One region of the Paenibacillus glycanilyticus genome, then DNA from elsewhere that is predicted to be linked to it. Evidence: a T-box and tRNA genes for the amino acid it is inferred to sense, from the RefSeq annotation. Region 1 holds a T-box; the other holds one or more tRNA genes.
What was found. The T-box of region 1 lies ahead of ACR9FF_RS09100 (tryptophan--tRNA ligase). A T-box ahead of a tRNA ligase gene usually reads a tRNA of that ligase, here a tRNA-Trp.
Positions count from the first base shown of each region.

Region 2: it has a tRNA-Trp gene. The T-box ahead of ACR9FF_RS09100 (tryptophan--tRNA ligase) is inferred to sense a tRNA for this amino acid. The anticodon was not compared.

Region 1 is NZ_CP195155.1:2,024,586-2,028,989, forward strand. It holds gene ACR9FF_RS09090 (alpha/beta fold hydrolase) at 1-770, shown strand, start outside; gene ACR9FF_RS09095 (nucleotidyltransferase domain-containing protein) at 832-1,665, shown strand; T-box leader at 1,721-1,978, shown strand; gene ACR9FF_RS09100 (tryptophan--tRNA ligase) at 2,029-3,024, shown strand; gene ACR9FF_RS09105 (YdeI/OmpD-associated family protein) at 3,080-3,673, opposite strand; gene ACR9FF_RS09110 (pyridoxamine 5'-phosphate oxidase family protein) at 3,694-4,326, opposite strand.
Region 2 is NZ_CP195155.1:1,285,226-1,289,629, reverse strand. It holds gene ACR9FF_RS05830 (spore germination protein) at 1-934, opposite strand, end outside; tRNA gene ACR9FF_RS05825 (tRNA-Leu) at 1,101-1,182, opposite strand; tRNA gene ACR9FF_RS05820 (tRNA-Arg) at 1,195-1,271, opposite strand; tRNA gene ACR9FF_RS05815 (tRNA-Cys) at 1,290-1,363, opposite strand; tRNA gene ACR9FF_RS05810 (tRNA-Gly) at 1,373-1,447, opposite strand; tRNA gene ACR9FF_RS05805 (tRNA-Gln) at 1,453-1,527, opposite strand; tRNA gene ACR9FF_RS05800 (tRNA-His) at 1,557-1,632, opposite strand; tRNA gene ACR9FF_RS05795 (tRNA-Trp) at 1,655-1,728, opposite strand; tRNA gene ACR9FF_RS05790 (tRNA-Tyr) at 1,732-1,815, opposite strand; tRNA gene ACR9FF_RS05785 (tRNA-Thr) at 1,823-1,898, opposite strand; tRNA gene ACR9FF_RS05780 (tRNA-Phe) at 1,925-2,000, opposite strand; tRNA gene ACR9FF_RS05775 (tRNA-Asp) at 2,016-2,092, opposite strand; tRNA gene ACR9FF_RS05770 (tRNA-Met) at 2,127-2,203, opposite strand; tRNA gene ACR9FF_RS05765 (tRNA-Val) at 2,222-2,297, opposite strand; tRNA gene ACR9FF_RS05760 (tRNA-Glu) at 2,378-2,452, opposite strand; tRNA gene ACR9FF_RS05755 (tRNA-Ser) at 2,492-2,582, opposite strand; tRNA gene ACR9FF_RS05750 (tRNA-Asn) at 2,586-2,661, opposite strand; rRNA gene ACR9FF_RS05745 (23S ribosomal RNA) at 2,787-4,404, opposite strand, start outside.

The DNA of each region.
Region 1 (4,404 bases):
CCTTTATCAAGGAGCATTACCGGGTTGTTCTGCTGGATCTGCGGGGACATGGCCTGACGGAGAGAGGCGACGTTCCCTTAAGCTGGGAGTTATTTACCGAAGATTTACTTATGCTGCTGACCAAGCTCGAGCTTGGTCCCGTTCACCTGCTCGGACATGGCTTTGGCGCAAGCCTAGCCGTAAAGTTCAGTATAGAGCATGCTGAGCTGGTGAAAAGCCTTGTTCTGTTGTCGACGCCTGCCTTTTTGCCGAGAAAAACGGTAGCGTCCATTATCCAAGGCCGCAAGCAGCTCATTAGTAAAGGAAACATGCTGAATCTTGCGGAAAGCTTGGTTAACGGAATCTTCAAGCTGACGGAGGAGCATGCATTATACCGTAAAATCATTGCAGGCTATATGGCCGTATCGCCGGAGACTTACTTCGATACATTCGAATTGTATGGGGAAACGCCGGTTAACGAGGATTTCGCTCGGTTGGCCCATCCTACGCTGACGCTGATCGGCTCCGAGGATTCGATCTCCCTGACATCCAATGCGTTGTCCTCACAGCTGCTTATGCATTCATCCGTCGTTGTGGTTCCTAGCGCAACCAATACGTTATTCATTGACCAGCCGCAATTTACGTTTGAACGGATTCGCGAGTTTATTATTGATCCATCGCAGGTGGCAACGGATTACGCCTCCTTCGAATGTCATGTCGCGAAATACGTGATGCAGTATTTCAACGAAGCTTTTGAACAGGTGCTGAACAAAAAAGCGGTACAGGCTTAGGGCCTGTATCGCCTTTTTGTTTTATAATAGAACATTATTGCTAATAAGATTGGTGAGGATCATGGACATAAATAACACGATTCTGAATATTGTTGACCGCCTGAAACAAGTAGGAGGCATAACGGCAATTGTTCTGGGAGGTTCAAGGGCTAGAGGGACGGAGAGCCCCGAATCGGATATCGATATTGGGATTTACTATGACTCCGAGGCAGGTCTCGATATAACCGGGCTTCGTAAAGCTGCTGCCGGAATGGACGACGAGCATAGAGATGACGTAGTGACCGAAACAGGCGAGTGGGGACCCTGGATTAATGGCGGGGGCTGGCTTAAAATCAATCAAATTCCCGTCGATTTCATCTACCGGGATCAAAACAAAGTGTCGCAAGTAATCGAACAATGCATTAGCGGGAATATCGCCATGGATTATCAGCCCGGCCATCCTCATGGATTCGTGAACACGATTTATTTGGCGGAGATTGCGCTATGCCGAGTGTTATGGGATCCTTCGGGAATCGTAGGCAAGCTGAAAAGCAAAACAATTCCGTATCCGGCTGCATTAAAAAAAGCGATTATCCAAAGGTTTTACTGGGAGGCGGGCTTTTCTCTCGAGAATGGATATAAAGGTATTTATAAAAACGATTTAGCTTATATTGCGGGCTGCTGCTTCCGTTCGGTGGCATGCTTGAATCAGGTGCTTTTTGCGGTTAATGAAACCTACTTCATGAATGAAAAAGGGGCTTCCGCTATCGTCGATTCTTTTGCCGTCGCACCAAGCCATTACTCCCGTAGAGTGAATGAAATTTTCACTTTCATTACGGAAGATCCGGATCGCTTGAAGAATGCCGTGAACCTGATGCGGGAGCTCATTGAGGAAACGGAACAACTTATGAAGTAAGTATTTGACAAATCTATGCGTTCTGTTGTAAAAATGGAATAACAAAATCATATGCCAACTTGCGATGATGAAGAGAGTACGCATAACGAATACTCCAGAGAGCTGATGGATGGTGCGAATCAGTGTAGGGATTATGCCGAAGTGGGCTTCTGAGCATCCAAACCGAAAAGAATTTGAGTAGGCTTTGGCGAAAGTCTCGTCGTTACAAGAGACGCGTATTCCAGCATCCAGCATGCGTCGATACGTCAAAGCGAGTCCGATTTGCGCGAATCGGGCTAATGAAGGTGGTACCACGGGGTTTCTCGTCCTTTCCAAGGATGAGGGCCCCTTTTTTATTTCTATGTTGAAGAAGGGAGCAAACACATGAGCACGGTATTGACGGGCATCAAGCCAACAGGAAGAGTGCATATCGGCAATTACATCGCGGCTATTAAGCCGGCGCTGGAAATTGCAAAAAATCGGGATAACACGGCTTTGTATTTTATCGCGGATTATCACGGTTTAACGTTTATTCAAAATCGGGATGAGTTTAACGACTTATCTTACGGGATTGCGGCAACCTGGCTGGCTTTGGGGCTTGATCCGGAGCAGGTTGTATTTTACCGCCAATCCGACGTGCCGGAAATTTTCGAGCTTAGCTGGATTCTGGCTTGCATGGCGCCAAAGGGTCTTATGAATCGTGCTCATGCTTATAAGGCGATCGTGGATAAAAACGAGCAGCTTGGCGCAGACAGCGATACCGGTGTGAACATGGGCTTGTTTACGTACCCGATCCTGATGGCGGCGGATATTTTGCTTTTTCAAACGGATCAGGTTCCCGTCGGCAAAGATCAAATTCAGCATGTCGAGATTGCAAGGGATCTGGCTGAAGCTTTTAATCGCATTTATGGCGATACCTTTAAGCTGCCTAATTACATCGTGGATGAGCAAACGGCCGTAATACCGGGACTGGATGGACGGAAAATGAGCAAAAGCTACAATAATACGATTCCGTTGTTCGAAACCGCCGACAGCTTAAAGAAGCTGGTAAGCAAAATCAAGACCGATTCTACCCCGCCGAACGAGCCGAAAGATCCCGAGGCTTCGAATGTTTTTCTGCTCTATAAAGAGTTTGCCGCGGATGCACAGATTGAGGTTATGCGAGAAAGGTTTCGGAGCGGTATCAGCTGGGGAGAAGCCAAGCAGGAGCTTTATCAGGTTATGAACGCATTCTTGGAGGGACCGCGGGAGAAGTATAATCGATACATGGCGGACAGAGATCAAATCGATGATATTTTGAGAGAAGGCGCAAGGAAAGCAAGAGCGGTAGCTCAACCCCTGCTGGAGCAGGTGAAATACAGGTTGGGGCGATACAGGTAGACAATAAGAGCAAAACTCTACGGCCTCTTTAAATGAGGTGGTAGAGTTTTCTGGTTTAATCATTTAATCCTTTGCCGTCAAGAATTTGCTGATAGTATTTTTCAATTCTGGCTTCGCGCGTTTTGGGTTGCTTGGCAGCGGAGAAATGAAGCAGGTAGGCTCTTTGCCGGCCTGGAGTTAAGGCTTCAAACGCTTCCTTAAACGCAGGCTGGTCATCGAATCTGGTTTGGAGCTCTTCAGGGACCGCATACTCGTCATGCTTTTTATAAGGAATTTCCTGACCGGACTTCTCTACCTCAATAGCCTCATATATATAAGCCTTCAGGATATCTTCCAGCTCTATGATTTGCTCCACATTCGTGAACCGGATTTGGCGAGCAGCCTGCACGTTTTCGGTCTGTTGGATGAGAATGCCGCTTGGGTCCTTGAGCAGAGCACCCTTTTGAAACAGGATGGCGCAATACTCCTTAAAGCCATGGATGATTAGAATGTTTTTGCCCTCAAACGTGTAGCAGGGATGCATCCACTTGAAATCCTCGGTCAGCTCGCAATCAAGCACGATTTCTCTTAGCTTGATATATTCTTCCTTCCACTTCTTGGACTTGTTTATAAAGCCGTCAACTTTGCGGTTTAAAGTACTGTTTGTCATCGAAAAACCTCACATTAAGATTAATACAACCGATTCTTATAGCCATCCTCAAGCCGGGCGGCAATGACTTCCGGGGTTGAGCCAGCCAGGTTGGCATGCTCCGAAATGATTCGGGCGGGGGAGGGCAGCTGCTCTTTGCCGAGCCAGGTTTCGGGCTTCCACAGCCGGGAGCGGAGAAATGCTTTCGCGCAATGCATATAGCATTCCTCGACCTGTACGACGATCCCGATTTGAGGCGCGCGGTCTTTTACGGAAAGCGGCTTTAAAAGCTTCTCCTCTTTCGTTATGTAAGCATGGCCGTTTATTCTTAAAGTTTCTCCAAGTCCCGGAATAAAAAACTGCATGCCGATATGCGGATTCGATAAAATGTTGCGCAAGGTATCTATTCTTTTATTGCCGGGACGTTCCGGAATTATGAGATGCTTATCGTCCAAAACATGAACAAATCCAGGCGCATCGCCTCTTGGGGAGACATCGCAATTCCCGTTGGAATCCGCAGTCGATACAACGAGAAAAGGGGACTTGGCGATAAAATCGCGGCAGTTAGCATCTATTAGGGAAATAACCTTATGCTCGACAAGCTCGCTCGGATAGCCGATTAACGATCGAAGCTCGGCTTCGGAAGTAATCAACTGGCTCTGATCTATTTCTATCAAAACGCAATCACCCTCTCAAGGAGATTCCATTATTTTACCATAGGTTGGAAGGGGTTACGAGGTGCGGTGCTGACT
Region 2 (4,404 bases), 740 kb from region 1:
CAATGAGCAGCTGAGTAGGGAGCATTTCCTGATGAAAGGTCGTGATGGCTATATAAAGCGATGGCCCTAACAGAGCGATAAAGATGCCTACAAAGCGGAGAATCCTGATCAGCGAGCTGATATCGGCGCGTTGATAGTAATCCTCCGCAGAATGCATGAAGGAAATGAACAAAGCGGGAACCACAAGCACATGAGGCGTTCCATCCACCAATATCGCCACTTTGCCTTCCAGCAGTTCCGCAGCGATAACATCCGGCCGTTCAGAATTGTACATGGTCGGAAATGGACTATAAGCGGAATCCTGAATCAGCTCTTCGATATAGCCGCTTTCCAGAATCCCGTCAATATCTATTCTGGATAATCGGTTACGAACCTCTTCCAAGATCTTATCGCTCACAATACCTTTTATATACATTATGGAAACACTAGTCTGGGTCATTTTCCCGATTCTCATATTTTCAAGCCACAAATCGGGATTCTTAATTTTCCTTCTGACCAGTGCCGTATTTGTGCGAATGGATTCCGTAAACGACTCTTTGGGGCCGCGGCTTACCGTTTCCGTCATGGCCTCTGAAACCGCACGGTCTTTAATTCCATTCATAGCAATGGACAATATTTTATTGCTGTCCCATATAAGAATGACATGGCCGGAAAACAGGTTATAGTACATCGTATCCGTCGATGTCACTTCTTCTATTTCTCCCGCGGTCAGCAAGTCCAGAAAAGGATGCTGATTCGTATTAAGATTCGGAAACTCCACCATCAGAGTCTCCAATATAAAATCCTGAACAGAGTCCGTGTTTACTAGTCCATCCGCATAAAACAAATTCACTGTTCGAGAATTGCCACCATATTCAATTTGGAATTCTTTAAAAATAATATCGTTACTGTTACCGAGTTTTTCTTTAATCGTTGTAATATCGATCTGACTCATGCTGCATCACATCACCCGTATTTGATAATTATCAGTATGGTCATACGCCAATCGATATAAACAAAAAGCACCCGTCGGAGGTTAGTCCGCCAGGTGCTCGTAAAGTATATAAACATGCAAAAAACGCTGACCGTACAAAGTACAATCAGCGCAATCATTTCAATATTGGTGCCGGTGAGAGGACTCGAACCTCCACGGTTTCCCTCACGATTTTGAGTCGCGCGCGTCTGCCATTCCGCCACACCGGCATTTGATAAATATGGCGTGCCCTAAGAGATTCGAACTCCTGACCTTTTGATTCGTAGTCAAACGCTCTATCCAGCTGAGCTAAGGGCACATTTTATTGAAATAATTGTGGAGGCGCCACCCAGACTCGAACTGGGGGTAAAGCTTTTGCAGAGCTCTGCCTTACCACTTGGCTATGGCGCCACCTAATTATGGAGCGGAAGACGGGAATCGAACCCGCGACCCTCGCCTTGGCAAGGCGATGCTCTACCGCTGAGCCACTTCCGCATAAATGGCTGGGGATCAAGGATTCGAACCTTGGAGTGACGGAGTCAAAGTCCGTTGCCTTACCGCTTGGCTAATCCCCAACAGAAAACTTTTTAAACTTTAGTGAAAATGGGGCGATCGATGGGACTTGAACCCACGAATGCCGGAGCCACAGACCGGTGCGTTAACCCCTTCGCCACGACCGCCATACTCACTATAAAAATTATCTGGCAGGGGCAGCAGGAATTGAACCCACACCAAAGGTTTTGGAGACCTTTGTTCTACCTTTAAACTATGCCCCTAAATGGTGGAGGGTGATGGATTCGAACCACCGAACCGTTAGGAAGAGATTTACAGTCTCCCGCGTTTGGCCACTTCGCTAACCCTCCGTAAAAATGGTGCCGGCGATAGGAGTCGAACCCACGACCTACTGATTACAAGTCAGTTGCTCTACCAACTGAGCTACACCGGCATATTAACTTTTCCAACCATCTAACATGGTGGCTCGGGACGGAATCGAACCGCCGACACGAGGATTTTCAGTCCTCTGCTCTACCAACTGAGCTACCGAGCCTGATGTTTGATTAAATGGCGGAGCTGACGGGATTCGAACCCGCGGTCTCCTGCGTGACAGGCAGGCATGTTAGGCCTCTACACCACAGCTCCACATCGTTCTCGGTAAAAACCGAAGATAAAGTTTTGGTTGCGGGGGCAGGATTTGAACCTGCGGCCTTCGGGTTATGAGCCCGACGAGCTACCGAGCTGCTCCACCCCGCGTCATTTTTAAAACATATATGGTGGAGGCTGAGGGGATCGAACCCCCGACCCTCTGCTTGTAAGGCAGATGCTCTCCCAGCTGAGCTAAGCCTCCATATTCTCTCGAGCGACTTTTATAATATATCACATTCAAGTCGGCTTGGCAAGAACTTTTTTGTTTCTTTTTTGTAAAGATGGTGACCCGTAGGGGATTCGAACCCCTGTTACCTCCGTGAAAGGGAGGTGTCTTAACCCCTTGACCAACGGGCCTTGCTTATTACGTAGCAATCAGCTATGTAAGAAATATTATGGCAGAGAGGAAGGGATTCGAACCCTCGAGACCCGGTTAGAGCCTACACGATTTCCAATCGTGCTCCTTCGACCACTCGGACACCTCTCTATATGGCTCCCCGAACAGGACTCGAACCTGTGACAACTCGATTAACAGTCGAGTGCTCTACCAACTGAGCTATCAGGGAATACATTCAAAGCTTGCGCCTTGAAAACTGGATGCGAAATTATGAATTCCTTAAGTTTCTTGCGGGGTCCCCGAAAAGTAATCGGAATAAGCTGCAACGCTTAACTTCACTTTTTGGGGGTTGTTTAGGATAAGCCCTCGACCGATTAGTATTCGTCAGCTCCACACATTGCTGTGCTTCCACCCCGAACCTATCAACCTCGTCGTCTTCAAGGGGTCTTACTAATTGGGAAATCTCATCTTGAGGGGGGCTTCACGCTTAGATGCTTTCAGCGCTTATCCCGTCCGTACTTGGCTACCCAGCGGTGCTCCTGGCGGAACAACTGGTACACCAGCGGTACGTCCATCCCGGTCCTCTCGTACTAAGGACAGCTCCTCTCAAATTTCCTGCGCCCGCGACAGATAGGGACCGAACTGTCTCACGACGTTCTGAACCCAGCTCGCGTACCGCTTTAATGGGCGAACAGCCCAACCCTTGGGACCTACTTCAGCCCCAGGATGCGATGAGCCGACATCGAGGTGCCAAACCTCCCCGTCGATGTGGACTCTTGGGGGAGATAAGCCTGTTATCCCCAGGGTAGCTTTTATCCGTTGAGCGATGGCCCTTCCATTCGGTACCACCGGATCACTAAGCCCGACTTTCGTCCCTGCTCGACTTGTTGGTCTCGCAGTCAAGCTCCCTTATGCCTTTGCACTCTCCGAATGATTTCCAACCATTCTGAGGGAACCTTTGGGCGCCTCCGTTACATTTTAGGAGGCGACCGCCCCAGTCAAACTGCCCACCTGACACGGTCCCTCTACCCGATTCAGGGTAGCAGGTTAGAACTCCGATACGATCAGGGTGGTATCCCAACGTCGCCTCCACACAAGCTGGCGCTCATGCTTCTCAGGCTCCCACCTATCCTGTACAGATCGTACCAAAGTCCAATATCAAGCTGCAGTAAAGCTCCATGGGGTCTTTCCGTCTTGTCGCGGGTAACCTGCATCTTCACAGGTATTAAAATTTCACCGGATCTCTCGTTGAGACAGCGCCCAAGTCGTTACGCCATTCGTGCGGGTCAGAATTTACCTGACAAGGAATTTCGCTACCTTAGGACCGTTATAGTTACGGCCGCCGTTTACTGGGGCTTCGGTTCACAGCTTCGGATTGCTCCTAACCGCTCCCCTTAACCTTCCAGCACCGGGCAGGCGTCAGCCCGTATACTTCGCCTTACGGCTTCGCACAGACCTGTGTTTTTGCTAAACAGTCGCTTGGGCCTTTTCACTGCGGCCCCCTCGGGCTATTCACCCTACCGAGGCACCCCTTCTCCCGAAGTTACGGGGTCATTTTGCCGAGTTCCTTAACGAGAGTTCTTCCGCGCGCCTTAGCATGCTCTGCTCGCCTACCTGTGTCGGTTTGCGGTACGGGCACCTTCACCTGGCTAGAGGCTTTTCTTGACAGCCGGAGTACATGACCTTCGCTACTGCAATTTTCGCTCCCCATCACAGCCTAGCTTACGCGAGTTGCGGATTTGCCTACAACTCTGCCTCACTGCTTGGACAGGCTATTCCATCAGCCTGCGTCACTGCCCTTCTGTGTCACCCCATTGCTCATAACGGTTTACGGTGGTACAGGAATTTCAACCTGTTGTCCTTCCACTACGCCTTTCGGCCTCGCGTTAGGTCCCGACTTACCCTGAGTGGACGAGCCTTCCTCAGGAACCCTTAGGCTTTCGGCGGACAAGATTCTCACTTGTCTTTTCGT